3 regions of the Microbaculum marinisediminis genome follow, and region 2 is predicted to be linked to each of the others. Evidence: predicted binding sites of a transcription regulator. Region 2 holds the regulator's gene; each other region holds the start of a gene.
The links. Region 2 encodes PhoB, which activates phosphate uptake and scavenging genes when phosphate is short. Its sites were predicted from a motif close to TGTCATNNANCTGTCAT; they were not measured.
Positions count from the first base shown of each region.

Region 1: the regulator PhoB is predicted to act here: its motif matches at 5,498-5,514, upstream of MUB46_RS10580 (DUF2794 domain-containing protein).
Region 3: the regulator PhoB is predicted to act here: its motif matches at 2,825-2,841, upstream of ugpB (sn-glycerol-3-phosphate ABC transporter substrate-binding protein UgpB).

Region 1 covers NZ_JALIDZ010000004.1:352,425-361,946, forward strand. Annotated here, with positions in the region: gene acnA (aconitate hydratase AcnA) at 1-2,155, shown strand, start outside; gene MUB46_RS10570 (DUF1223 domain-containing protein) at 2,448-3,152, shown strand; gene htpG (molecular chaperone HtpG) at 3,160-5,085, opposite strand; gene MUB46_RS10580 (DUF2794 domain-containing protein) at 5,589-5,927, shown strand; gene MUB46_RS10585 (GNAT family N-acetyltransferase) at 6,848-7,390, opposite strand; gene MUB46_RS10590 (Bax inhibitor-1/YccA family protein) at 7,462-8,211, opposite strand; gene MUB46_RS10595 (ABC transporter permease) at 8,398-9,522, opposite strand, start outside.
Region 2 covers NZ_JALIDZ010000001.1:524,609-534,130, forward strand. Annotated here, with positions in the region: gene pstA (phosphate ABC transporter permease PstA) at 1-573, shown strand, start outside; gene pstB (phosphate ABC transporter ATP-binding protein PstB) at 657-1,418, shown strand; gene phoU (phosphate signaling complex protein PhoU) at 1,459-2,181, shown strand; gene phoB (phosphate regulon transcriptional regulator PhoB) at 2,201-2,902, shown strand; gene MUB46_RS02680 (trans-3-hydroxy-L-proline dehydratase) at 2,974-4,008, shown strand; gene MUB46_RS02685 (GcrA family cell cycle regulator) at 4,024-4,542, opposite strand; gene MUB46_RS02690 (alpha/beta hydrolase) at 4,854-5,678, shown strand; gene MUB46_RS02695 (aspartate aminotransferase family protein) at 5,760-6,959, shown strand; gene argF (ornithine carbamoyltransferase) at 6,965-7,882, shown strand; gene MUB46_RS02705 (Hsp33 family molecular chaperone) at 7,879-8,874, shown strand; gene argE (acetylornithine deacetylase) at 8,903-9,522, opposite strand, start outside.
Region 3 covers NZ_JALIDZ010000007.1:4,570-14,091, reverse strand. Annotated here, with positions in the region: gene ugpE (sn-glycerol-3-phosphate ABC transporter permease UgpE) at 1-280, opposite strand, end outside; gene ugpA (sn-glycerol-3-phosphate ABC transporter permease UgpA) at 461-1,345, opposite strand; gene ugpB (sn-glycerol-3-phosphate ABC transporter substrate-binding protein UgpB) at 1,420-2,757, opposite strand; gene MUB46_RS15515 (sensor histidine kinase) at 2,944-4,332, opposite strand; gene MUB46_RS15510 (response regulator transcription factor) at 4,329-4,994, opposite strand; gene MUB46_RS15505 (PepSY domain-containing protein) at 4,994-5,341, opposite strand; gene MUB46_RS15500 (PepSY domain-containing protein) at 5,481-5,768, shown strand; gene MUB46_RS15495 (cytochrome b/b6 domain-containing protein) at 5,768-6,334, shown strand; gene hpf (ribosome hibernation-promoting factor, HPF/YfiA family) at 6,456-7,034, opposite strand; gene MUB46_RS15485 (CoA transferase subunit A) at 7,267-8,088, shown strand; gene MUB46_RS15480 (CoA-transferase) at 8,091-8,831, shown strand; tRNA gene MUB46_RS15475 (tRNA-Ala) at 8,928-9,003, opposite strand; gene MUB46_RS15470 (M48 family metallopeptidase) at 9,081-9,522, opposite strand, start outside.

The DNA of each region.
Region 1 (9,522 bases), on a different contig from region 2:
CCTGGAGTATCTCGGCCAGACCGTCTGGACCAAGAAGTTCAAGACCAAGGACGCCAAGGGCAAGACCAATACCGTGGAGCAGGCTTTCCCGGACACGCTGGTGGGCACGGACAGCCACACGACGATGGTCAACGGCCTGTCGGTGCTGGGCTGGGGCGTCGGCGGCATCGAGGCTGAGGCCGCGATGCTCGGCCAGCCGATCTCGATGCTGATCCCCGAGGTGATCGGCTTCAAGCTGACGGGCAAGCTCAAGGAGGGCGTGACGGCGACCGACTTGGTGCTGACCGTCACCCAGATGCTGCGCCAGAAGGGCGTGGTCGGCAAGTTCGTCGAGTTCTACGGCGCCGGCCTCAACCACCTGCCGCTCGAGGACCGGGCGACGATCGCCAACATGGCGCCGGAATACGGCGCGACCTGCGGCTTCTTCCCCATCGACGAGGACACGATCCGCTACCTGAACCAGACCGGCCGCGCCAAGGGGCGTATCGAGCTGGTCGAGGCCTACGCCAAGGCGCAGGGCATGTACCGCACCGCGCGCGCCAAGGATCCGGTCTTCACCGATTCGCTCGAACTCGACCTCGGCGACGTCGAGCCGTCGATCGCCGGTCCGAAGCGGCCGCAGGACCGGGTCCTGCTGTCCGAGGCCAAGCCGAAATTCGTCGAGGCGCTGAAGACCGAGTTCGGCAAGGGCGAGGAGATCGAACGGCGCGCCGAGGTTGACGGCGAGAGCTTCGATCTGGGCCACGGCGACGTGGTGATCGCGGCGATCACCTCGTGCACCAATACCTCCAACCCCTACGTGATGATGGCCGCCGGCCTGGTCGCCCGCAACGCCGCCGCGCTCGGGCTCAAGCCCAAGCCGTGGGTGAAGACGTCGCTGGCGCCCGGCAGCCAGGTGGTCGCCGAGTACCTGGAGAAGTCGGGGCTGCAGAAGGAGCTCAACAAGGTCGGCTTCAACCTGGTCGGCTTCGGCTGCACCACCTGCATCGGCAACTCCGGGCCGCTGCCCGAGCCGGTGTCGAAGACGGTCAATTCGGCCGATCTCGTCGCCTGCTCGGTCCTGTCGGGCAACCGCAACTTCGAGGGCCGGGTCAATCCGGACGTGCGCGCCAACTATCTGGCCTCGCCGCCGCTGGTCGTCGTCTACGCGCTCGCCGGCTCGATGCAGATCGACATCACCAAGGATGCGATCGGCACGGACCGCAAGGGCAATCCGGTGTACCTGAAGGACATCTGGCCGTCGTCCGAGGAGGTCGCCGACGTCGTCCACAAGACGATCACCCGGTCGATGTTCCGCGAGAAGTATGCCGACGTGTTCAAGGGCGACCGCCACTGGCGCAAGATCGCCGTCGAGGGCGGCCTGACCTACGGCTGGGAGTCGAAGTCCACCTACGTGCAGAACCCGCCCTACTTCGTCGACATGGCGCGCGAGCCCGAGGCGGTGACCGACATCGAGAACGCTCGCGTGCTCGGCCTGTTCCTCGACTCGATCACCACCGACCACATCTCGCCGGCCGGCTCGATCAAGGCGGACAGCCCGGCCGGCCAGTACCTGGTCGGCAACAAGGTGAAGCCGATCGACTTCAACCAGTACGGCACGCGGCGCGGCAACCACGAGGTGATGATGCGCGGCACCTTCGCCAACATCCGCATCAAGAACCAGATGGTGCCGGGCGTCGAAGGTGGCGTGACGATCCATCATCCCGATGGCAAGGAGATGTCGATCTACGACGCGGCGATGAAGTATCGCGGCGAGAACGTGCCGCTGGTGGTGTTCGCCGGCAAGGAATACGGCACCGGATCGTCGCGTGACTGGGCGGCCAAGGGCACCCGCCTGCTCGGCGTGCGCGCGGTCGTCGCCCAGTCGTTCGAGCGCATCCACCGCTCCAACCTGATCGGTATGGGCGTGCTGCCGCTGCAGTTCACCGACGACCAGTCCTGGCAGACGCTGGGCCTGACCGGCGACGAGATCGTCACCATCGAGGGGCTGCAGGAGACGCTGAAGCCGGGCGCGACGCTGACGGCGAAGATCACCTTCGCCGACGGAAAGACCAAGTCGGTGCCGCTCCTGTGCCGCATCGATACGCTCGACGAGCTCGACTACTTCAAGAACGGCGGCATCCTGCAGTACGTGCTGCGCAACCTCGCCGCCTGAGCGAGCACCATGACCGGCGGCCCCGATCTTCACGATCGGGGCCGCGTGGTTTCCTTGCGAATTTTCCAGCCGGTTTTTCCGCCGGCTCTCTCCGCGTGATTGTTGTGGGTGGGGCACCCGTCCGGGCGCGGGCGTCACCCCAATGTGACTGGCGTTTGAAGCCGCGACCGCGTATCCCGAAGCGATCGGTGCCGCCGGCACGACAAGGCTTTCGGGCAGTTTCGCGATGAATTGGCTACGGTTTTCCCGACGATCTGCGCGCCTTGCCGCGGCGGCGCTGGCGCTTGCTTTCTTGCCGCTCGTTATTACCCCCCTGGGCATGGGGGCGGCTAAGGCGGGGGAGCGGCTCGACGTCGTCGAGCTGTTCACCAGCCAGGGCTGCTCGTCCTGTCCGCCCGCCGATGCGGTGCTCGGCGAGATGGCTGATCGCGGCGACGTGCTCGCGCTCAGCTTCAACGTCGACTACTGGGACTATCTCGGCTGGAAGGACACGCTGGCCAGCCCGGACTTCACCAAGCGCCAGAAGGCCTATGCCCACGCGCGCGGCGATCGCGCCGTCTATACGCCGCAGGCGGTCGTCAACGGCATGATGCACGCTGTCGGCTCCGACCGGACGGACCTGAGGAACGCCATGCAGTCGACCGGCGACCGGCTCGACACGAAGGCGGTGGACCTCGCCCTGCGTCGCGACGGCGGCGCGATGGTGATCGAGACCGGAAAGGCGCGCGGCCTCCTCTCGCGGCCGAAGCCGGCGACGCTGTGGCTGGTCGTCTTCGACGACGAAAAGACGGTGAAAATCGAGCGCGGCGAGAACCGCGGCAAGACGGTCACCTATTCCAACGTCGTGCGCCGCATCGAGCCGATCGGCAAATGGACCGGCGACGCCGCGACGCTGACGGTGCCGCTGCCTGCCGACGGCGACGCGAAATGCGCCGTCATCCTGCAGGAGGGCGACGGCGCCGCGCCCGGCCCGATCCTCGCGGCGGCGCGGCTGTAGCGCACCCTTATCCGTCGGCTCTTCCCAGCAGCAGCCGCGTCAGCCGGCCGGCGAAGGCGGCCGGGTCCGCCGGCGTCTCGCCGTCGAGGATGCAGGCCTCGTCGTAGAGCAGCCAGGCGGCGTCGGCCAGCAGCGCCTTGTCGCCGTCGCCGCCGGCCTGGGCGGCGAGATGCTTGATCAGCGCGTGGCGCGGGTTGAGTTCCAGCACGGGGGCGGCGCGCTCGGGCGCGCCCTCCTGTTTGGCGAGCATGCGTTCGAGCCGCCGGTCGAGCGCGCCTTCGGTCGCCACCAGGCAGACCGGGCTCTCGGCGAGGCGGGTGGAGGCGCGCACGTCCTGAACCGCGTCGCCGAGCGTCTGCTTGACGAAGGCGGCCAGCGTGGCGACCGCCGGGCCGGCCTCGTCGTCCTCGTCCGCGGCCTTTTCGTCGAGCAGCGCGACGTTGGTGATGTCGGCGTCGCCCTGGCTCACCGACTTCAGCGGCTTGCCGTCGAAGCCGGTGGCGACGCGCACCCAGAAATGGTCGACCGGATCGGTCAGCAGCAGCACCTCGATGCCGCGGGCGCGGAAGCCTTCCAGATGCGGGCTGGCGGCGGCCTGCGCGGCGCTGTCGCCGGTGACGTAGTAGATCGCGGTCTGGTTCTCCCGCATGTCGGCGACATAGTCCTTCAGCGAGCGCCAGCCGTCGGCATCCCTGGTGGTATGGAAGCGGGCGAGGCCGAGCAGGGTGTCGCGGCGCTCGATGTCCTCGTAGAGCCCTTCCTTGAGAACCGGGCCGAAGGCCGACCAGATCTGCGCGTAGCGTTCCGGCTCCTTGTCGGCGAGCTTGGCCAGCTCGCTCAGCACGCGGTTGGCGACGGCCTTGCGGATCTGGCCGAGCAGCGGGCTTTCCTGCAGCATCTCGCGCGAGATGTTGAGCGGCAGGTCGTCGGAATCGACGAGGCCGCGCACGAAGCGCAGGTAGCCGGGCATCAGCTCGGCGTCGTCGGTGATGAAGACCCGGCGCACGTAGAGCCGGGTGCGGCCCTTGCGGGCCGGATCGAACATGTCGAAGGGCTTCTCGGTGGGCACGAACAGCAGCACGCGATAGGCCTGCCGGCCCTCGGCGGCGTAGTGGACGGTCAGTGCCGGCTCGTCCCAGGCGCCGGCGACGTGGCGGTAGAACTCGCGGTAGTCGTCCTCCGAAAGCTCCGACTTCGGCTTCAGCCACAGCGCGCCGCCGTCGGCGATCTCGCGGGCCGTCTCGCCCTCCTTCAGCCGGATCGGCACGGGAACATGGGCGGAATGGGCGTGGACGATCTGCTCCAGCCGGTGCGGCTCGAGGAAGTTCCTGGCGTCGTCCTTCATGTGCAGGACGATGCGGGTGCCGCGGTCGGGCGCGCTCTCGTCGGGCGCGATCTCGTAGCTGCCGCGGCCGTCGGACGACCAGCGGAAGCCCTCCGTCGCGCCGGCCTTGCGGCTGACGACGTCGACCCTGTCGGCGACCATGAAGGCGGAATAGAAGCCGATGCCGAAGCGGCCGATCAGGCTGGAGGACTCGGCGCCGTCCCCGCCGTCCCCGCCGCTCTCGTTCAGCGCCTCGACGAAGGCCTGGGTGCCGGAGCGGGCGATGGTGCCGAGATTGGCGACGAGCTCGTCGCGGTCCATGCCGATGCCGTTGTCCGCGATCGTCAGCGTGCCGGCGTCGGCGTCGGGGGTGACGGTGACGGCGAGCGCCGGATCGCCCTTCAGCAGCGAATCGTCCTGGCGCGCGGCGTAGCGCAGCTTCTCGCAGGCGTCGGCGCCGTTGGAGATCAGCTCGCGCAGGAACACGTCGCGGTCGGAGTAGACCGCGTGGACCATCAGGTCGAGAAGGCGGCCGACCTCGGCCTCGAAAGCATAGGACCCGGCGCCCTGCGCCTCGGTTGTTTCGGTCTTTTTCGTCTTGGTGCTCATCGACTATCCCGGATTTCCGCAGCGAACGAAGCGTTCCTGCGGCGAGATAGGAAGAGCCGGACGACTTTTTCAAGGGGCGAGGGGGATCAAAAACAAATCGGGCCGGCGAGACCGGCCCGTGCCAGGTGCCCGCGCCAGATGACTGTCGGGCCTTAACCAGCAGTATTCGGAAATGGAGAAACGGGCCCGGTTCAAGAACGACCCCGGGGGGCTGGGGGGCTGGGTGTTCCGGAGCCTCCTAGAACCGGGCCTCGAGGCAACGATGCGAATTTGTTCGAGCAATCGGGCGTGTGAAGGGCGCGAATGGGGCGGAAATGTGATAATTTCGGTGCCTTACGCGGAGCTGCGTCCACGGTTCGTCGATGCGGATGCCAATGCGGGCCGCAAGCGTCCTTGACGCGGCCCCGGTCCTTTGACGATCATGTGACAGCGAGGCGCGAGAGAGGGAGGAGCCGTTGAGCGAAACGGATCCCATATCGTTCCCCGGCGGCCGCGGACCTGCGATGCGCGCCGCCAGTCCCGAAGCCCGCAATGGGGCCGCGGCCCGGGTTTCCTTCGATCGCCGCGAACTGGGCGAAATCCTCAATGTCTACGGGCGCATGGTGGCCGCCGGCGAATGGCGCGACTACGCCATCGACGCGCTGAAGGAAAAAGCGGTCTTCTCCGTCTTCCGGCGCGCCTGCGAGGCGCCGCTCTACCGAATCGAGAAGAACCCGAAGCTCGCCCGCCGCCAGGGCGCCTATTCCGTCATCACGACCACCGGCCTGATCCTCAAGCGCGGCCACGATCTGTCGCGGGTCCTGCGGGCGATCGACCGGCGCCTGAAGCTGGTGGAGGCGTAGGCCGGCGAGGCCGGGGGCCTCCTGTCCTCTTGCGCGCCCGTCGTTGGCGCGCGGCCGCGTCCCAGCCGGATCGACTGCGGCGCGGATGGCGTATTTTCCCATAGTTCCTGCCGAATCGTCCGCCGAATCAGCGGTTTGCCGGCGTCGCCCTATCTTCCTCCGCAGAAAATCCGGGCAACCACCTCGCCAATCGCCCGTTATCCCTCTCGCCGCGTCGGTCTTGCCGCGTGGCCACTGCTTCATGGGCTCCGGATCAAGTCCGGAGCACGAATTTGTTCTCCGGGCACGGGCTAGAACCATTCACAAGCCGCGTGTCCTGGACTTGATCCAGGACCCATAGGGCGCGGCAGCGCGGGAAGCCGTTGGGTTTTCCCTCCCGCCGCGTCGTTCCTGCCGTGCGGCTGCTGCTTCATGGGCTCCGGATCCGGTCCGGAGCACGAGTCTTCCGTTTGGGCACGGCCTAAGCGCCACACACGGGCCGCGTGTCCTGGACTTGATCCAGGACCCATAGTGCGTGGCAGCGCGGGAAACCCGCCGGGTTTTTCTTCCCGCCGCATCGTTCCTGCCGTGCGACTGCCGCTTCATGGGCTCCGGATCAAGTCCGGAGCTCGAGTCTGTTTTCCGGGCACGGCCTAAGCGCCGCACACCGGCCGCGTGTCCTGGACTTGATCCAGGACCCATAGGGCGTGGCAGCGCGGGAAGCCGTTGGGTTTTCCCTCCCGCCGCGTCGCTCCTGCCGTGCGGCTGCCGCTTCGTGGGCTCCGGATCAGGTCCGGAGCACGCGTTTGTTTTCCGGGCACGGCCTAAGCGCGACACACCGGCCGCGTGTCCTGGACTTGATCCAGGACCCATGGGACGTGGCAGCGCGGGGACCCGCCGGATCCTCCCGCTGCGCCGGCTGGCGCGGCCGGTTGCGCCGGCTAACGCCCCTCCGGCGGCGGCTCGGTGTCGCCCGGGCCCAGCGCGCGCTGCATCAGGACGGTGGCCCGCCACCGGCCGAACTTCCAGCCGACCGCCTTGAAGGTGCCGACGAGATCGAACCCCATCGCCTTGTGCAGAGCGATCGAGCCGGCGCTGGCCTCGTCGCCGATCACCGCGATCATCTGACGGAAGCCGCAGGCCTCCGCTTCGGCGATCAGCGCGGCGAGCAGCGCCCGGCCGACGCCCCTGCCGTGCGCGGGGCGGGCGACATAGACCGAATCCTCCACCGTGAAGCGGTAGGCGGGCCGCGGCCGGTAGGCGCCGGCATAGGCGTAGCCGACGATCGTGCCGCCCGATTGCGCGACGAGATAGGGGAAGCCGCCGTCGAGAAGCGCGGCCAGCCGCTGCCCCATCGCCGTCGCGTCGGGCGGGGTTAATTCGAAGCTCGCCGTGCCGCTCTGCACGGCATCGGCGTAGATGGCGGCGATCGCCGCGCTGTCGTCCGGCGTGGCCGGGCGGATGGTCAGGTCGCGATCCGGCAAGCGGGGCCCCCAAACGAAAAAGGCCCCGGCTGTGCAGCCGGGGCCTTCCGAAAACCGATGTGTCCGCGATCCTACTCGCGATTGCCGAACAGGCTCAGCAGCATCACGAACAGGTTGATGAAGTCGAGGTACAGCCGGAGCGCGCCCATGATCGCCTTGCGGCCGGCCATCGTGCCGTCGTCCTGGGCCGAGTACATCTCCTTGATCTGCTGGGTGTCGTAGGCGGTCAGGCCGGCGAAGACCAGAACGCCGATCACCGACACCGCGAACTGCAGCGCCGAGGAGGCCAGGAAAATGTTCACGACCGAGGCGATGATGATGCCGATCAGGCCCATGAACAGGAACGAACCCCAGCCGCTCAGGTCCTTCTTCGTCGTGTAGCCGTAGAGGCTCAGCGCGCCGAAGGACGCCGCGGTGATGAAGAACACGCGTGCGATCGAGTTGCCCGTGTAGACCAGGAAGATCGAGGACAGCGACAGGCCCATGAGGGCGGCGAAGATCCAGAACGCCATCTGGGCGCCGCCGAGGCTCAGCGAGTTGAGCCGCGCGGACAGGAAGAACACCATGCCCAGCGGGGCGAGCATGATCACCCACTTCAGCGGGCTGGCGTAGATCGCCTGGCCGAAGCCGGTCAGCTGGCCGCCGCTGACCGCCATCGTGAACGCGCCGAACGCGACCACGCCGGTTACGGCCAAGCCGATTGCCATATAGTTGTAGACCTGCAGCATATAGGCGCGCAGGCCCTCGTCGATTGCGCCGACACCGGCGTGGGAGGCGCCCATGCCGTAGCCGCGGGCAGCCTGTTTGTCGAATTCCGCCATGGGATTCCCCTCGAGTTTTAAAATCACCGAGCGAATATGGGTGTCTCGCGTGCGCGAGGCAAGTACTCGCGCGGCGAATTTGCGCGCGAGAAACCTTACAAAATGTTTAGAATTCGCGCCGGTGGCGGCGCGCGATCGGCCCCGGCGCAACCGTCGTCGCACCAGCCGCGTTTCGCGCGGCCGCGCTCACAGATCGCGCAGATAGGCCGCCGGCCGACGGCCGAGGACGCGCCACGTGCCGACCAGGCCGAGGCCGACGGTCAGCACCAGCGCGCTGCCGATCGCCGCGAACGCGACGGCCGGCAGGAAGGTGAAGTCGAGCTCCATGACCTGTTCGACGACCACAAATCCGGCCAAAGTGCCGGCGGCGAGCGCGAAAATCGCGGTAATCGTGCCCAATAGCGCGAATTCGATGACATAGGCGCCGATCAGCCGGCGGCGGGTCGCGCCCAGCGTCTTCAACACCACGGCGTCGTGGATGCGGTGGCGGTGGCTCGCCGCCAGCGCCCCGGCGAGCACGAGAATGCCGGCGGCGATGGTGATCCCGCTCGCCGCCCGGACCGCCCAGGCGAGCCGGCGAACGAGGCTGTTGACCGAGTCGAGCGCCTCCTTGACCCGCACCGAGGTGACGGTGGGAAACGCCGCGGTGACCGCGCGCATCAGGCCGAGCTCGCTGTCGGCGCCGGCGGCGTCCGGCAGGGTGACGGTGGCCAGCACCATGTGCGGGGCGCCGGCGAAAGTGTTCGGCGAGAACACCATGACGAAGTTGATCGACAGGCTGGTCCAGTCGACGGTGCGCAGATTGGCGATGGTTGCGGTGATGGTGCGGCCGAGGACGTTGACGGTGATCTCGTCGCCGACGGCGAGGCCGAGCTCGCCGGCGATCTCCTCGGCGAAGGAGACCAGCGGCGGGCCGTCGTAGTCCTCGGGCCACCAGTCGCCCTCGGTCAGCGAGCCGTCGTCCGGCGGCGTCGCCGCGTAGGTGATGCCGCGGTCGCCGCGCAGCACCCATTCGGCTTCGGCCGGGCGCGGATAGTCGGCGACGGGAATGCCCTTCAGCGCGACGAAGCGGCCGCGCAGCATCGGCACCTCCTCGGTCACCCCGTCGGGCGCGGCCTCGTCGACGAGGGAGACGAAGCGTTCGGCGTCGGCGCGGGGGATGTCGAGGAAGAAGAAGCTCGGCGCCTTGTCGGGGATCGACAGGGTGAGCTGGCGCGTCAGGTTGCCGTCGATCAGCGCGATGGTGACGAGCAGGGTCAGGCCGAGCCCCAGCGACAGGACGATGCTGGGGGTGACGGCGCCGGGGCGGTG
Region 2 (9,522 bases):
GCGCCGAAGAACAAATGGACGGACCTGATCGAGGTGAACATCAACAACCTCGCCGCCGTGCCCTCCATCGTGTTCGGCCTGCTGGGCCTGGCGGTGTTCCTCAACTTCTTCGGGCTGCCCCGCTCGGCGCCGCTGGTCGGCGGCATGGTGCTGTCGCTGATGACGCTGCCGACGATCATCATCGTCACCCGTGCCTCGCTGAAGGCGGTGCCGCCGTCGATCCGCGAGGGCGCGCTCGGCATGGGCGCCTCGCGTCACCAGGTGATCGCGCATCACGTGCTGCCGCTCGCCCTGCCCGGCATCCTGACCGGCACGATCATCGGCCTAGCACAGGCACTCGGCGAAACGGCGCCGCTGCTGCTGATCGGCATGAACGCCTTCATCACCTCGCCTCCGGGCGGGCTCATGGACGCCTCCACCGCCCTGCCGACGCAGATCTTCATCTGGGCCGACAGTCCGGAACGCGGCTTCGTCGACCGAACGTCGGCCGCGATCCTGGTTCTGCTGGGCTTCCTCATCCTCATGAACATCACAGCCATCTTCCTGCGTCAGCGCCTCGAGCGGACGTGGTAGGGCAAGGAGCACGACCCATGACCGACGCTGCGATCGCAGAGACGCCGACGCCTGCCGGGACGATCGTCGTCGACGACCCGAACATGAACCCGATCCGCGTATCGGCGAAGAACACCAACGTGTTCTACGGCGCGAAACAGGCCCTGTTCGACGTCTCCATCGACATCGCCGAGCGCTCGGTGACGGCGCTGATCGGCCCGTCGGGCTGCGGCAAGTCGACCTTCCTGCGCTGCCTCAACCGCATGAACGACACCATCGAGAGCTGCCGCGTCACCGGCGACATCACGCTGGACGGCCGCGACATCTACGACCCCTCACTCGACGTGGTGGAGCTGCGCGCGCGCGTCGGCATGGTGTTCCAGAAGCCCAACCCGTTCCCGAAGTCGATTTACGAGAACATCGCCTACGGCCCGCGCATCCACGGCCTTGCGCGCGGCAAGGCGGAGATGGACGCGATCGTGGAGACCAGCCTGCGCAAGGCTGGCCTGTGGGAAGAGGTCAAGGACCGGCTCAACGAGCCGGGCACCGGCCTGTCGGGCGGCCAGCAGCAGCGCCTGTGCATCGCGCGCGCCATCGCCGTCAGCCCGGAAGTGATCCTGATGGACGAACCGTGCTCGGCGCTCGACCCGATCGCCACGGCCAAGGTCGAGGAGCTGATCGACGAGCTGAAGGAGAACTTCTGCATCGTCATCGTGACGCACTCGATGCAGCAGGCCGCCCGCGTGTCGCAGCGCACCGCCTTCTTCCATCTCGGCATCCTCGTGGAGGTCGGCCCGACCGAGCACATCTTCACGAACCCGAAAGACCAGCGCACCCACGACTACATCACCGGCCGCTTCGGCTGATCCAACGACAGGCCACGGACGACCGGCCGAGGAGAATGACATGACGGAACATATCGTTTCCTCCTACGACGAAGAGCTGAAGAACCTCGCCGTCAAACTGACGCGGATGGGCGGCCTCGCCGAGAAGCTGCTGACCGACTCGATCGTCGCGCTGCACACCAGCGACCAGGACCTGGCGCTGCGGACCATCGAGGCGGACGAGCAGATCGACGAGCTGGAGCACGAGGTCGAGGAGGCCGCGATCCTGATGATCGCCAAGCGCCAGCCGATGGCCGTCGACCTGCGCGAGATCATTGCCGCGATCAAGATCTCGTCCGAGCTCGAGCGCATCGGCGACATGGCCAAGAACATCGCCAAGCGGGCGGTGGCGATCCAGTCGGAGATCATCGCGCAGCGGGCGATCCTCGGCATCGACCACATGAGCCGGATCGCCTCGGAGCAGCTCAAGGACGTTCTCGACAGCTTCGCCCAGCGCGACGTCGACAAGGCGATGGCGGTGTGGCACCGCGATTCCGAGATCGACGCGATGTACACCTCGATCTTCCGCGAACTCCTCACCTATATGATGGAGGACCCGCGCTCGATCACCTATTCGACGCACCTGCTGTTCGCGGCGAAGAACATCGAGCGGATCGGCGATCACGCCACCAATATCGCCGAGATGGTGTTCTACCTGGTGAAGGGCGAGCCGCTGCGCGAGCAGCGCCCGAAGGGAGACACATCGAGCTTCACGCCGGCGGACTATCCGCAGAGCGACGACTGAGGAACCGAAGGGCCGGACGATGAACGCCAAAGTTCTGATCGTCGAAGACGAAGAGCCGTTGACGCTGCTGATCCGCTACAACCTCGAGTCCGAGGGATACGACGTGGAGGCGGTCGCCCGCGGCGACGAGGCGGAGACGCGCATCCGCGAGGGCGCGCCCGACCTGGTGCTGCTCGACTGGATGCTGCCGGGAATCTCCGGCATCGAACTGTGCCGGCGCATCCGCTCGCGCCCGGAGACGACGGCGCTGCCGGTGATCATGCTGACGGCGCGCGGCGAGGAGACCGAGCGCATCCGCGGGCTTGCCACCGGCGCCGACGACTACGTGGTCAAGCCGTTCTCGATCCCCGAGCTGATGGCGCGGGTGAAGGCACTGCTGCGCCGCGCCAAGCCGGAGCTAATCGCCACCGTGCTGCATGCCGGCGACATCGAGCTCAATCGCGATACCCACCGGGTGCGCCGGGCGGGGCGTGAGATCCATCTGGGACCGACCGAGTTCAGGCTGCTCGAGTTCCTGATGCAGAGCCCGGGACGGGTGTTCACCCGCGAGCAGCTGCTGGACGGCGTGTGGGGCCGCGACGTCTATGTCGACGAGCGCACCGTGGACGTCCATGTCGGCCGGCTGCGCAAGGCGATCAACCGGGGCCGCAAGGCCGACCCGATCCGCACCGTGCGCGGCGCCGGCTACGCCTTCAACGAGCAGTTCGCCACCGCCAACTGACTTGTGCGCCCGCCCCGATCGCGGTTCCCTGTCCGGGTGATGCCGGAGTGGACTGGATCGGGAGCGGGGAAATGCGCACGAGCAAGGTCGTTCACGTCGTCAGCTGCCATGCCGAGGGTGAGGTCGGCGACGTCATCGTCGGCGGCGTGGCGCCGCCGCCTGGCGACACCCTGTGGCAACAGTCGCGCTGGATCGCCCGCGACCAGGGGCTGCGCCGCTTCCTGCTCAACGAGCCGCGCGGCGGGGTGTTCCGCCATGCCAACCTGCTGGTGCCGGCGAAGGATGCGCGCGCGGCGATGGGCTTCATCATCATGGAGCCCGAGGACACGCCGCCGATGTCGGGTTCCAATGCCATATGCGTGGCGACCGTGCTGCTCGACACCGGCATCATCGCCATGCGCGAACCGACCACGACGATGACGCTGGAGGCGCCGGGCGGGCTGATCGAGATCACCGCGGCGTGCCGAAACGGCAAGGCGGAGCGGATCGTCGTCCGCAACGTGCCCGCGTTCGCCGAGCGGCTGTCGACACCGCTCGAGGTCGCGGGGCTGGGAACGCTGAACGTCGACACCGCCTATGGCGGCGACAGCTTCGTCGTCGTCGACGCCGACGCGCTCGGGTTCACCATCGAGGCGTCGGAAGCCCGCGACCTGGCGGCCGCCGGCATCGCCATCACGGATGCCGCCAACCAGCAGCTCGGGTTTCGTCATCCGGAAAACCCGGACTGGGCGCATCTGTCGTTCTGCCTGATCGCGGGATCGCTGCGCACCGAGGGCGGCGCCACCGTCTCGCGGCACGCCGTCGCGATCCAGCCGGGCAAGATCGACCGCTCGCCGACCGGCACCGCGGTTTCGGCGCGCATGGCGCTGCTACACGCCCGCGGCCTCATGGCGGCGGGCGACACGTTCATCGCGGAATCGATCATCGACTCCCGCTTCATCGGCAGGATCGTCGCCGACACCACGGTCGGCGAGCTTCAGGCGATCATTCCGGAGATTTCGGGACGGGCGTGGATCACCGGGACGCATCAGCACATGCTGGACCCGGACGATCCCTGGCCGAACGGTTATCGCCTCAGCGATACCTGGCCGGCCAGGACGGTGTAGCCGCGAAGGCCCCTGTTAGCCCGCAGACTTCGGCCTGCGCCGGTCGGTGGCCGGCTGGTAGGCGACGCGGCTATGATGCTCGCAGTAGGGCACGCCGCTCATCGAACGCCGGCCGCAGAAGTAGAAGTCCTCCTGGCCCGGATCGCCGATCGGCCATTTGCAGGTGTGCTCGTTCAGCTGCAGGATCGTGGCCCGCTCCTCCGGCGGGATGAACAGTTCCTCGACCGGCGCGAGCACGCGCATCGGAACCACCTCGGCCTCGAGCTGCTGCTCGGCGACCACGTTCAGCTTCAGCGCGGTGTTGCCGATGACACGCGTAGTGGGGCGCGGCGGCATCGAAGGACGACGCGCCTTGCGCACACGCGGCGCCGATGGCCGCGAGGTTTTGGTGCGGCCGGACAGTCCCAGCCGGTGCACCTTGCCGATAACCGCATTGCGTGTCACTCCACCGAGCTCGGCCGCGATCTGACTGGCACTCAGGCCATCGGTCCAGAGCTTCTTCAGGAGCTCGACACGTTCATCAGTCCAAGACATCCGCCGCTCCATGCTTGGGTTGCGGACAGACTCCGAGTCCTCACCGAAATCGCCTACTCGCGATCCGACTTGCCCACTAAATCTGGGTGACTAGACTGGTCCGCCGCACGAAATGTCGTACTCAATGAGTGCAAGCTACAATACCGGCGGACTCGCCGTAAACCCCGCATAAACCTTTCCTCAACGATTTCCCCAGGAAGGCGCGCAAGTGAGTCGCGAATGCAACACCTGAGCCGACGATCCACCGATCGCGCGCCATTGCGCCCGCGCCGGGATCCGGGAGAAAGTCGGGATCCGGGAGAAAACGGCCTATGTGGTTCGTGAAGATCGCCGCCTGGCTCGCCGTCGGCTATGCCGTGCTCGTCGCGGTGACCTATTTCGCGCAGACCGCCCTCCTGTTTCCGACGAGCCTCGCCGGCGGCGCGCCCGACGTGCTGCCGGATGGCGGCGCGATGGCTACAAAGCGGATGCCGGACGGCGTCGACGTCACCGTCGTGCGGATCGCGGCGCGGAAACCCGACGGCCCGCGGCCGCTTGTCCTCGGTTTCGGCGGCAATGCATGGAACGCCGCGGCCGTCGCGCGGACCCTGCACTGGCTGTATCCGGCCAACGACGTGATGGCCGTCTATTATCGCGGCTATCCGCCGAGCGGCGGACGCCCGAGCGCGAAGAAGCTGCTGGGCGACGCCGTCACGGTGTTCGACGGACTGGAGGCGCCGAGGGGCGTCGTCGCGGTCGGCTTCTCGATCGGCGCCGGCGTCGCCGCCCATCTCGCCGCCGAGCGTTCGCTGCGCGGCCTCATCCTGGTGACGCCCTTCGACAGCCTGACGGCGCTCGCCAGCCACCACTATCCGTGGGCACCGGTCAGGCTTCTGCTGCGCAACCGCATCGACACAGCCACCTATCTTCGCGATGTCGATATTCCGACCGCCATCATCACCGCCGAGACCGACACCGTGGTGCCGGCCGAACGCTCCGCGCCGCTGCGCGCGGCGGCGAAACGGCTCGTCTTCGACACGACGATATCCGGGGCCGGCCACAACGATCTCTATGATCAGCCGGCGTTCGTCGACGCCATGCGGGCGGCGCTAACCGCCGTCGAGGCGGGGGCCGGCACGGGCCGAGGCCGCAATTGACATCGCCGGCGCGGGCCCTAAAATCGTGACAGTGCCGCCTGCGCAGGCGGCATCTTTCGTTTCTGGACAGGATTTTTAGCCGTGACGTCTGCGCTGTACCCCACCTTCGCGCGGGCCGACCTCGCTTTCGAGCGGGGCGAAGGCATTCGGCTGTATACCGCGGACGGCGAGGAATATCTCGACTTCGCCAGCGGTATCGCCGTCAACTCGGTCGGCCACAGTCATCCGCATCTCGTCGAAACCCTCGCCGAGCAGGCCAAGCGCCTGTGGCACGTTTCGAACCTGTACCGCATCCCGGAGCAGGACCGACTTGGGGAACGCCTGGCGGAGGCGACCTTCGCGGACGTGAGCTTCTTCACCAATTCCGGCGCCGAAGCGCTGGAGACGGCGATCAAGACGGCGCGGCGCTATCACTATGCCAACGGCGCGCCGGAGCGCTACCGGCTGATCACCTTCGAGGGCGCCTTCCACGGCCGCACGCTGGCGACGATCGCCGCCGGCGGCCAGGCGAAGTACCTCGAGGGCTTCGGTCCGAAGGTCGACGGCTTCGACCAGGTGCCGTTCGGCGACCTCGACGCGGTCAAGGCCGCGATCGGGCCGCAGACGGCCGGCATCCTGATCGAGCCGGTGCAGGGCGAGGGCGGCATCCGCGTCGCCCCGAACGCCTTCCTGCGGGGCCTGCGCGAGCTGTGCGACGACAACGGCCTGCTGCTGATCTACGACGAGGTGCAGTCGGGCGTCGGACGCACCGGCAAGCTGTTCGCCTACGAATGGTCGGGCGTCGCGCCCGACATCATGGGGATCGCCAAGGGCATCGGCGGCGGATTCCCGATGGGCGCGTGCCTGGCCACCAACGAGGCGGTCAAGGGCATGGTGCACGGCGTGCACGGCACGACCTTCGGCGGCAATCCGCTCGCCATGGCCGTCGGCAACGCGGTGCTCGACATCGTGCTGGCGCCTGGCTTCCTCCAGCATGTCCGCGACGCGGGCCTGCGCTTCCGGCAGGGGCTCGCGCGCATCCAGGACACCTGTCCGGGTGTGATCGAGGAGATCCGCGGCGAAGGCCTGATGCTCGGCATCAAGTGCAAGGTCCCGACCAGCGCCGTTCTGTCGGCACTGCGCGACCAGCATGTGCTCAGCGTCGGCGCCGGCGACAATGTCGCGCGGCTCGTGCCGCCGCTGACCATCGAGAACGCCGATATCGACCTTGCGCTCGACCGCATCGAAGCCGCGTGTCGCGTGGTCTCGGACAACCTCGATATCGCGGAGGCCGGACAATGACCGCCATGACCGGATCCGCAACGCCCAGGCATTTCGTCGACCTGACCGAGGTTTCCGCGCAGGACCTGCGCCGGATCATCGATCACAGCCGCCAGATGAAGGCCGACAACGACGGCCGTCAGCCCATGCTCAAGGGCAAGACCCTGGCGATGATCTTCGACAAGCCGTCGACGCGGACGCGCGTGTCGTTCGACGTCGCCATGCGCCAGCTCGGCGGCGAGACGCTGTTCCTGTCGGGAAGCGAGATGCAGCTCGGCCGGGGCGAGACGATCGCCGACACCGCCCGCGTTCTGTCGCGCTTCGTCGACGCCATCATGATCCGCATCCTCGACCACAAGGCGATGCTGGAACTGGCCGAAAACGCGTCGATACCCGTCATCAACGGGCTGACGCGGCTGACCCATCCCTGCCAGGTGATGGCGGACGTGCTCACCTTCGAGGAGCATCGCGGGCCGATCGCCGGGCGCACCGTCGCCTGGACGGGCGACTCCAACAACGTCACGGCCTCGTGGATCCACGCGGCGGAGCGCTTCAATTTCGCGCTGAAGATCGCAAGCCCCGACGGGCTCAAGCCGAACGCCGATCTGCTCGACTGGAGCCGCCGCAACGACGCCGCCGTCTCCGTCTTCGACGATCCGTTCGAGGCCGTCGACGGCGCGGACTGCGTCGTCACCGACACCTGGGTGTCGATGGGCGACAGCGAGCGCGAACGCCGCCACAACCTGCTCAAGCCCTACCAGGTCAACGACGCCCTGATGGCGGCGGCCGCGCCGGACGCGATCTTCATGCACTGCCTGCCGGCCCATCGCGGCGAGGAAGTGACGGATTCCGTCATGGACGGGCCGCAGTCGGTCGTCTTCGACGAGGCGGAAAACCGCCTGCATGCCCAGAAGGGCATCCTGGCGTGGTGCTTCGGGGCGTGATGTCCTCTGCCGCACCGGCCGAAGCCGTTCTCGATACCGCGGCCGACGATTTCGTCGTTCCGTTCGCGGTCGAGGGCCTCGACGTGCGCGGGCGCGTGGTGCGGCTCGGCCCGGCGATCGACACGATCCTGGCCCGGCACGCCTATCCCGAACCGGTTTCCGCGCTGCTCGCCGAGGCGATAGCGCTCACGGTGCTGCTCGGCTCCTCGCTGAAGGTCGAGGGGCGCTTCATCCTGCAGACGCAGACGGACGGCCCGGTCGGCCTGATGGTCGTGGACTTCGAGATGCCCGACAAGATCCGCGCCTGCGCGACCTTCGACGCGGAGCGGGTCGCGGCGGTCTCGAACAACGAAGCCACCGACGGCGAGACGATCGGCGCGCTGCTGGGCAGCGGCCACCTGGCGATGACCATCGACGCCGGCCCGCACACCAACCGCTATCAGGGCGTGGTGCCGCTCGACGGGGGCTCTCTGGAAGAGGCCGCGCACGTCTATTTCCGCCAGTCCGAGCAGATCCCGACCACGGTGCGGCTCGCCGCGGCGCGGGCGTTTCGCGGCGGCACGGACCGCGCCTACCATTGGCGCGTCGGCGGCATCATCGTCCAGCACCTGCCCCCGGCGGGGCCGCGGCGCGCGCCAGACCTGCCGCCCGGCGACGTCCCCGAAGGCGCGGACATTCCCGACCTGGAGGAAGCCGACGAGTGGACCGAGGCGCGGCTGATCCTGGAGACGGTCGAGGACCACGAGCTGATCGACCCGTCGATCTCGGCCGGCAAGTTGCTGGTCCGGCTCTACCACGAGCGCGGCGTGCGGGTATTCGATCCCACCGACATCCTCGAGCGCTGCCGCTGCTCGCAGAGCCGCATCACCGAGATGCTGAAGGGGTTCCCGCCGGAAGACCGGGCGGACATGGTCAAGGACGGCGAAATCGTCGTGACCTGCGAGTTCTGCTCCTCGCGCTACCACGTCGATCCCGCGATCCTGGACGACTGATCACAAACCGAATTCCAGGTCCCGGTCTCTAGATACCGGCGCGGGCCGCCTCCGCCAGACGCTGCATGAAGCCGACGCAGGCCTCGACCTGCGTGACCTCGATATACTCGTCGGGCTGATGCGCCTGGGCGATATCGCCGGGGCCGCAGACGATACTCGGGACCCCGCGTTCCTGGAACAGCCCGGCCTCGGTCGCATACGAGACGGTCTGCGTCTTGTTGCTGCCGGCGAGCCGCATGGCCAGCGTCTCGGCGGGGGAGCCGGGATCGGGCGCGAGGCCGATGACGTCGACCGTCGTCGTCGTCTCGATATTGGTGGTCGGTGCGATCGCGCGCAGCTTCGGCAGAACGTGCTGCTCGCCGAATGTCTGCAGGCGGTGCTTGAGCGTGTCCGGATCGAAGCCCGGCAGCGAGCGTACTTCCCATTCGAAACGGCACTTGAGCGGCACGATGTTGTGCGCCGTGCCGCCGCTGATGAGGCCGGTGTGGACCGTCGTGTAGGCCGGGGTGAAGCGGCCGGTCGGATCGCCCATGGCGATCATGTCGTCGCGCATGCGGGCGAGTTCGCACAGCAGTTCGCCGGCAGCGAGGATCGCGTTGGCGCCCTTGTCAATCAGCGAGGAATGCGCCTCGTGACCGGTAACGACGG
Region 3 (9,522 bases), on a different contig from region 2:
CGATCTTGCCGACCGCGATCGACAGCGCCATCACCGTCGAGTTGAACAGCATCAGGCCGATCGGTGGCGTGCCCGCGGCCGCCTCGCCCGTGCCGAGCACCTTCCAGTAGTTCTCGACCAGCTGGTCCCCCGGCCACAGCGGCATCACGCCGGACAGGAAGTCGCTGGCGGCATGCGTCGAGGCGACGAAGGCGATCCATACCGGCAGCACGATGAAGGCTGCGCCGAGGATCAGCGTCAGGTGGGTTACGAGCGTCAGGAGCGGGCGGCGTTCGACCATGGCTGTCCTCACACACCCATCTGACCGGAAGACAGCGGAACGGCCGGCTTCCTTGCGCTCATTCCCGCGAAAGCGGGATTCCGGGGCGGAACGAGGGGCATCGCTATGTGGCCCTTGATTCCCGCTTGCGCGGGAATGAGCGGGGAGTTTTGTTGAGGGCGGAGCGTGGCCATCGCGTCCTCAGTAGTGCACGCGCCGCTCGACGAAGCGGAACTGGATGACGATCAGCACGATGACGATCGCCATCAGGATGACCGACTGGGCCGCCGAGCCGCCGAGGTCGAGGCCGATGAAGCCGTCGCGGTACACCTTGTAGACGAGGATGGTGGTCGCCTGGCCCGGGCCGCCGCCGGTCGTCGCGTGGACGATGCCGAAGGTGTCGAAGAAGGCGTAGACGAGGTTGACGACGGCGAGGAAGAAGGTGGTCGGCGACAACAGCGGCAGCGTCACCGTGAAGAAGCGCTTGACCGGACCGGCGCCGTCGATCGCGGCGGCCTCGATCAGCGAGCGCGGGATCGACTGCAGGCCGGCGAGGAAGAACACGAAATTGTAGGAGATCTGCTTCCAGGCCGCGGCGATGATGATCAGGATCATCGCCTGGTCGCCGTCGAGCACGTGGTTCCACGACAGGCCGAGGCCGCGCAACGCGTAGGCGACGATGCCGATCGTGGGATTGAACATCAGCCACCACAGCACGCCGGCGAGCACGGGGGCGACGGCGTAGGGCCAGATCATCAGCGTCTTGTAGGCGGTCGCCCCGCGCAGCACCCGGTCCGCGGCGACCGCGAACAGAAGCGCGAACCCCATCGACAGGATAGCGGTAGCGGCGCTGAACACGACGGTGACGTGAACGGAGGCGAGGTAGCCCGGGTCCTCGAACAGACGGACGAAGTTGTCGAGGCCGACGAACTTGACCGAAAGCCCGAAGGCATCCTGGCGCAGGACCGACTGGTAGACTGCCTGGCTCGCGGGCCACAGGAAGAAGACCGCGGTGATCGCAAGCTGCGGGGCGAGCAGGGCCGCCGGCAGCCAGACGCCTGAAAAGCTGACGCGTTTGTCGTTCATCGCGGAAAGAGGTGCATGGCAAGGACAAGGTGCGGCGGGCCGCCGATGGCCGCCCGCCGCTTTTTGGGGTTGCTCTAGGAGTTCTGGTCCTGGAACTCGCGCAGCAGCTTGTTGCCGCGCTCCACGGCCGCGTCGAGCGCCTCCTCGGCGCTCTTCTTGCCGGCCCAGACCTCTTCCAGTTCCTCGTTGATGACGTCGCGGATCTGGACGAAGTTGCCCAGGCGCAGGCCGCGCGAATTCTCGGTCGGCGGATTGAGGTTCATCTGCAGAACCGAGATGTCGGCGCCGGGGTTCTTCTCGTAGTAGCCCTGCGCCTTCGACAGTTCGTAGGCGGCGGTGGTGATCGGCAGATAGCCGGTCTCCTGGTGCCACCAGGCCTGCACCTCCGGCGAGGACAGGTAGGTGAAGAACTTCGCCGCACCCTTGTAGGTCTCGTCGGAATGGCCGGTCAGGGGCCACAGCGTCGCGCCGCCGATGATCGAGTTCTGCGGCGCGCCGGCCGCGTCGTCGTAGTAGGGCAGCATGCCGACACCGACCTCGAAGTCCTTGGCGTTGGCGCGCACGCCGGCGAGCGAGGCCGAGGAGTTCATGTAGATCGCGCATTCGCCGGAATAGAACTTCGGCGCGGGATCCGAGCGGCGTCCGCCGTAGTCGAAGATCTTCGACGTCTGCCACTCACCCATGTTGGCGACGTGTCGCTTCTGCAGGTCGCCGTTGAATTCGAGCACGACGTCGGTGCCGCCGAAGCCGTTGGCCTTCGAGGCGAACGGCACGTTGTGCAGCGCCGAGAAGTTCTCCAGCTGCACCCAGGACTGCCAGCCCGTGGTGAAGCCGCAGGAGGCCGCACCCGACTCGATGATCTTCCTGGAGAACGCCTCGATGTCGCCCCAGGTCTTCGGCGGGGTGTTCGGGTCGAGGCCGGCTTTCTCGAATGCCGTCTTGTTGTAGTAGAGGATCGGCGTCGAGGAGTTGAACGGCATCGACAGCATGTTGCCGTCGGTGTCGGTGTAGTAGCCGACGACGGCCTGCAGGTAGGCCTTCGGATCGAACGGCTCGCCCGCCTTCTCCATCAGCTCGTAGACCGGATAGACGGCGCCCTTGGCGGCCATCATCGTGCCGGTGCCGACCTCGAACACCTGCACGATCGCCGGGTGCTCCTTGGCGCGGAAGGCGGCGATCGCCGCCGTCATCGTCTCGGTGTAGTTGCCCTTGTAGACGGGCGTGACCTTGTAGTCCGACTGCATGGCGTTGAAGTCGCCGGCGATCTTCTCGACCTTCTGGCCGAGCTCGCCGCCCATGGCGTGCCACCAGACGACTTCGGTGGCGGCGTTCGCCGAGCCGGCTGCGAGCGTCGCGCCGGCAACGGCAAGCCCCGCGAGCGCGGACGTTCCGGCGGTCCGGAATAGGGTCATGGAGAGCCTCCTTATGGATCCGACGCCGGGAACGGCGCCCTGAGGAGGCTGGCGGTATCACCGCCATCTGACAGTCGGATTACGGTTCCATGTCGGCGCCGTGACACCCCTTGGCGGCGCCAGGATCTTCGGCTCGGCCCTGGCTCGGGCCCTGACGCAGCGTGTGACGCGGCGTCGGTTTGCCGGTCAGCCTGCCGCCGGCGCCGGGAAGCGCAACGCCGCCCGCAGCCCGCCCGACGCGGCCGTGCCCAGCGTCAGGTCGCCGCCATAGGCCTGCGCGATCTCGGCGACGATGGCCAGGCCAAGGCCGCTGCCCGAGCGGCCCTGCCCCGGCCCGGAGACGTCGAGCCGCTCCCAGCGCCGCAGCACCGTCTCGCGGTCGGCCTCGGGAATGCCGGGGCCGTCGTCCTCGACGACGATCGCCGTGCCGTCCGCGTCCGGCGCGACGGTGACGGCGATGCGCCCGCGCGCCCACGTCACCGCGTTGTCGGCGAGGTTGCCGAGCGCCTCGTAGAGGTCTTCCGGGTCGACGGCGAGGCGCGTGCCGGGGGGAACCGCGATGTCCCACTGGATGCGCTCGCCCGCCGGTGTGCGGGCCAGCGCGCCGGCGACGCGGCGCACCACCGGCTCGACGTCGATCAGCGCCGACGGCCGGTGGCTCAGCCGCGCCACGGCGATCGCCCGCTCGACATGGCGGCGCATGGTGCCGGCGATCTCCGCGAGTTCGTCGGCGGCCTGGTCGTCGCCGCCCGCGCGCACCCGCTCGGCATGGCTCGACAGGACCGTAAGCGGCGTCTTCAGCCCGTGCGCCAGGTCGGCGGCGCGGGTCCGCGCGCGCTCGATGGTGGCGTCCTGGGCGTCGAGCAGGTCGTTGACCTCGTGGGCCAGGGGCACCACCTCGGCGGGAAAATCCGACGGCAGCCGCGCCGTCTCGCCGGAGCGCACCGCGCCGATGGCGCGGCGCACCGTCTCCAGCGGCTTCAGCCCGAACTGGATCTGCGCCCAGGCCGCCGCCAGCAGCACCCCGCCGAGCAGCGCCAACGACAGCGCGAGTTCGCCGGCGAAGGCGCGGGTGGCCCGCGTCACCTCGGCACGGTCGACGGCGACCGCGATGCGCAGGTCGCGCAGGCCCGCTCCGGTATTGCTAGCGCCGGGTTCGTAGGAGACCTGCCGCTCGCGGACGATCAGCGTCGCGTCGCCCGGCCCCGGCCGGACATGGCGGTGCACCGCGCCGTTGCCCAGCGCGTCGGCCGGCAGGTCGAGGGTCTCGTCCCACAGCGAGCGCGAGCGCAGCAGCGTGTCGCCGTTTTCGTCGCGGATTTCCCAGTAAAGGCCGGACAGCGGCGTGGTGAAGCGCGGATCGGCGGGCGGACGGGCCAGCGTGACGGCGCCGTCGGCGGCGATGGCGACGTTGCCAGCAAGCTGGTTCAGGTAGGTCTCCAGCTCGGCGTCGACGCGGCGCGAGACGTGGCGCTCGAACAGCAGCGCCAGCCCGAGCCCGGCGATGATCAGCGCCACGGCGACCCAGATCGCCGCGCCGGCGAACAGCCTGAGCCTGAGCGAGCGGCCGCTCACCCGGCCGCCTCCGGCACCATGTAGCCGAAGCCGCGCCGCGTCTCGATCAGGTCGACGCCGAGCTTCCGCCGCACGCGCCCGACCAGCACCTCGATGGCGTTGGAGTCGCGTTCGAAGTCCTGGGCGTAGAGATGCTCCGTCAGCTCCAGTTGCGAGACCACGCGGCCGGCGTGGTGCATCAGATAGGACAACAGCCGGTACTCCTGCGGCGACAGCGCCAGGGGCACGCCGTTCACGCTGACCTTCATCTGCCGCGTGTCGAGGCTGACCGGCCCGTTGGTGAGGATCGGGCTCGCCTGCCCCGCCGAGCGCCTGAGCACGGCGCGCAGCCGCGCCACCAGTTCCTCCATCCGGAAAGGCTTGGGCAGATAGTCGTCGGCGCCGGCGTCGATGCCCTCGACGCGCTCGTGCCAGCTGCCGCGCGCCGTCAGCACCAGGACGGGAAAGCGCTGGCCGGCCTCGCGCCAGCGCTTCAGCACCGACAGGCCGTCCATGCCGGGCAGCCCGAGATCGAGCACCACGGCGTCGAACGCCTCGGTGTCGCCGCGGAACCAGGCCTCCTCGCCGTCGGCCTCGCGGCTCACCGCGTAGCCGGCGGCGCTCAGCGCGGCGTCGACGTCCCGGGCGATCCGGTCGTCGTCCTCGACCAGCAGGATGCGCATCAGTCGTCCCGGTCCGGCAGGATCCTGGCCGTGGCCGCGTCGACATAGATCTCGTGCAGCCGGCCGTTGCCGTCGATGACCTTGAACTCGTAGAGCCAGCGGCCATCCTCGCGATCGAACTCGATCTCGAGGATTTCCCCGGGCAACTGGCCGGCGACCGTGGCGATCACCTCGGCAAGCGGCAGCGCCTCGCCGCGCTTGACCGCCGCCCACGCCGCATCGTGGTCGTCGTCTTCATGGTCCCTGTCCCTGCCCCGGTCGCTGTCGGCGAACGCGCCGAATGGCATCGCCGGCGCGGCCGCGAGGACCGCGGACAGGAACAGGACTGAAAGGCTGTGTCTGATCATCGCCCGAACCTGCCGTGATCAAGCTGACAAAACGCTGACAAGGCCGATCAGCGGTCGGTCAGCGAGGCTCCGGTATCTCCTGTCGACAACGGCGATGACGCCGCTGGAACCGAAGTCGAAACCACGATTGGAGATAAGCATGAAGCGCAATGTCCTGAAAGCCCTGGCCCTGTCCGCGATCCTCGGCGCCGCCGCCGCGCCGGCCTATGCCAGCGATGACGCGGATTGCGGCAACACGCCGCGCGACCAGTGGATGAGCATGGACGCGGCGAAGGCCAAGGGCGTCGAGATGGGCTACGAGGTCCGCAAGGTCGAGGCGGACGACGGCTGCTACGAGCTCAAGGTCATCGACAAGAACGGCGCCCGGGCCGAGCTCTACCTGCACCCGGTCACCGGTGCGGTCGTCCAGCCCAAGGACGACGACTGATGTCCGACGCCACGGCAGTGGGCACCGAGGTCGGCCGCGAAACGCGGCCGGCCGACGTGCGTGTCTGGGACCCGCTGGTCAGGATCTTCCACTGGACCCTCGTCGGCGGCGTCCTCGTCGCCTATGTCAGCGGCGACGAGTGGGACCGGCTGCACATCAATGTCGGCTACGGCATCGCCGCGCTGATCGCCTTCCGGCTGGTCTGGGGCGTGGTCGGGTCGCGCCATGCCCGCTTCAGCGATTTCGTCTACCGGCCCTCGCGGGTGCTCGGCTATCTGCGCGACACCATGGCGTTCCGCGCCAGGCGCTACATCGGCCACAATCCGGCCGGCGGCGCGATGGTGGTGGCGCTGCTGACCATGATCGCCATCATCTGCAGCACCGGCTTCATGATGACGACCAATGCCTACTGGGGCGTGAAATGGGTCGAGGAAGTGCACGAGATCGCCGTCAACGCGACGCTGGTGCTGATTGTCGCCCATATCGCCGGCGTGCTGATCGCCAGCTGGGAGCATGGCGAGAATCTGGTTCGCGCCATGGTGACGGGCCGCAAGCGGGCCGAATAAGCAGGTGGGCCGAATGAGCGGGCGACCCGGTCGAGCCAGTCCCAGGTACCGGGTCAGCTCTTGAGCAGATGAGCGGGCGCACGCGCGCCACCCGGCGCGCGAGCCCCGCGGTCCGCTGCTCTTACGGCTTGTCGACGAACTTGAGGCCGCCGACGGGGCGCACGGCGCTCGCCTGCGGGCCCTTCTCGCCCTCCCCGGAATGAACCACAAGCTCGACCGTATCGCCGAGCGACAGCGTATCGAAGCCGTTGCCGACGACGCTGTTGCGATGGAAATAGACCAGCCGGCCGTCGGTCATGGCGATCTGGCCGAAGTCGCGGTCGGGATGAAGCTCCTCGATCCGGCCGGCCAGCGGCGCGTCGTGCACCTTCACGTCGGCGTTGGCCTTCTGCTTCCACTTCTTGAGCTGGCGCTCCATCGCGTCGAAGGCGTCGCGGATCGCCACATAGATGTCCTCGTGCGCATGCACGTTGCCGGGCTTGTTGTTGACGGTGAGCTCGGTGCCGGGCACCCGCACCTCGATGCGGATCTCGTAGAGGTTGCCCTTGGTGTGGTGCTTGTGCGGCGCCTCGATCTGCACGTGGCAACTGGTGATGCGGTCGTAGAACTGCTCCAGTCTGCCAACCCGCTCACGCACGCGCTTTTCGACGAATTCCGAGGGGTCCATGTTGCGGAAAGCGATTTCGACGGGAGTTTCCATTGCGACGCCTCACTTCGATTCGTTGATACACCGGACTATCGTCGCAGCGGCCGTTTCGCCGCTGCATTGACCTAGATTAAGCACGGACTGCGGCGGCGCAAAGGTGGTGCGACATTCGGCGTTTGCCCGGCCGCCGCGCGGGTTGCTATCCTTCGCCGCAAGCGGTTGCCGCCCCGCCCCCGGGACGTCCGGGAAAGTCCGGGGGACGCCCGCGGGGAGTTCTGGGAAGCCCATGACGCAGATCCTGACTTCGGCCGATGCGCTGGTCCGGCTCGTCCCGGACGGGGCCAAGATCGCCGTCTTCAAGGATAGCGGCATCCCGATGGAGATCGCCCGCGCGCTCGTTCGTCGCGACGCCCGGGGCCTGCATCTCGTCACCGTGCCTACGTCGGGCGAGTTCGCCGACATGCTGATCGGCGCCGGGTGCGTCTCGGTAATCGAGACAGCCGGGGTGTCGCTCGGCGAGTTCGGCCCGGCGCACGCGTTCGTCCGCGCGGTGAAGGCCGGCGCGATCGAAATCCGCGATTCCACCTGTCCCGCCGTCTATACCGGCCTGCAGGCGGCCGAGAAGGGCATTCCGTTCATGCCGATCCGCGGCCTGATCGGCTCCGACCTGCTGGGCGTCCGGCCCGACTACAAGGTGATCGGCAATCCCTTCGCCGACGACGACCCGATCGTGGCGATCCCCGCCATCCGGCCGGACGTGGCGGTGATGCACGTGCCGCTCGCCGACCGCTTCGGCAATCTGTGGATCTCGCGCGCGCACGAGCTGAAGATCCTGGCGCACGCCTCCGTCCTGACGCTGGCAACCGCCGAGGAGATCGTCGACGACAACCTCGCGCTGGACGAGACGCGCGCGCCCGCGCTCATTCCCGGGCATTCCGTCGCCGCCCTGGCGCCGGCGCCCAACGGCGCCTGGCCGATGGACCTGCCGGGCCGCTACGCCGCCGACACCGGCCACCGGCGCGCCTATGCCGACCGCACCCGCACGCCCGAGGGCATGGCCACCTACCTGCGCGAGGTCGTGTTCGGCGAAACCGTGGCGGCCGAATAGCCGTGGCGGCGCAATTGGGCGATATCCTGATCGAGGAGATCATGATCGCGGCGATCGCCCGCAAGCTTCAGGGCTGCGGCCACATCGCCGTCGGCGTCTTGTCGCCGATCCCCGGCTCGGCGGCGCTTCTGACCCGCGCGAGAGCCGGCGCCCGCGTCTCGATCATCGGCTCCACCCACCCCGATTTCCGCACCGACGGCGGCGTCGACCTGTTCGACAGTGCCGGCCAGGGCCGAATCGACGCGTTTTTCCTGAGCGGCGGCCAGATCGACGGGCAGGCCAACGTCAACCTGACCGGCATCGGCGCCTATCCCGAACTCGACGTGCGCTGGTCCGGCGCCTTCGGCTCGGCCTATCTCTATTTCATGGTACCGCGCGTCATCCTGTTCCGCGCCGAGCACAGCCGCCGGGTGTTCGTGCCCAAGGTCGATTTCATCAGCGCGCCGGGGGTCAGCCCCGCCAACGTGCACCGTCCCGGCGGCCCCCACGCGCTGGTGACGAACCTGTGCGTCATGCGCTTCGACCGCGCGGCGGGCCGGTTCACGCTGGAAAGCGTCCATCCCGGCCATACGCTGGAAGAGGTCCGCGACAACACCGGCTTCGATTTCGACGCGGCCGCCGACCTGGCGCAAACCCCGCTGCCCCACAGGGAAACGCTGGCGCTTATCCGCGGCACCGTCGCCCGCGACATCGCCGGGCCCTATCCCGAGTTCGCCCGCGCCGTGCTCGGCCACGCCGCCTGAGGCGCGTCACCCGTGACGGGGCGCGTTACCGGAAGAAGGCGAAGGAAAAGAAAGGGCGCGGCGGAAGGGGGGCATCCAACAATCTGAGGGGTTGGATGGTGGAGCCAGGGGGAGTCGAACCCCCGACCTCTTGAATGCCATTCAAGCGCTCTCCCAACTGAGCTATGGCCCCAAAGGGTTCGCGCCGCGCCGAGGTCGTTTAAGACAATCCCCACCCGAACGCAATAGCCGCGCGCCGTCGTGGCGAAATTACCGCGTCCCGTAGCGAAACAGGGTCGCCCCGTGGGCCTTCAGCCAGGCCTCCGCCTTGGGCGTTTCCGGCGCGATGCGTTCCAGCGTTCGCCAGAATCGCGGCGAATGGTTCATTTCGACGAGATGGGTGACCTCGTGCGCCGCCAGATAGTCAAGCACCAGCGGCGGCGCAAGGATCAGCCGCCAGGAAAACGACAGCGTGCCGTTGGCCGAGCACGAGCCCCAGCGCGAGCTCTGGTCGCGGATGGCGATGCGCTTGGGCTTCACCCGCAGCCGCGCGGCATGGGCAAACACCGCCGGCTCCAGGTCGGCGCGCGCCTCCTTCTTCAGCCAGTCGGTGACGCGGCGGGGGAAATGCGCGATCTCGCCGGGCACCCGAATCGCCGTCAGCCCCGTCTCCGCGTCGCGCCCCTGCGCCTGCACGAGGCCACGCAAGGCC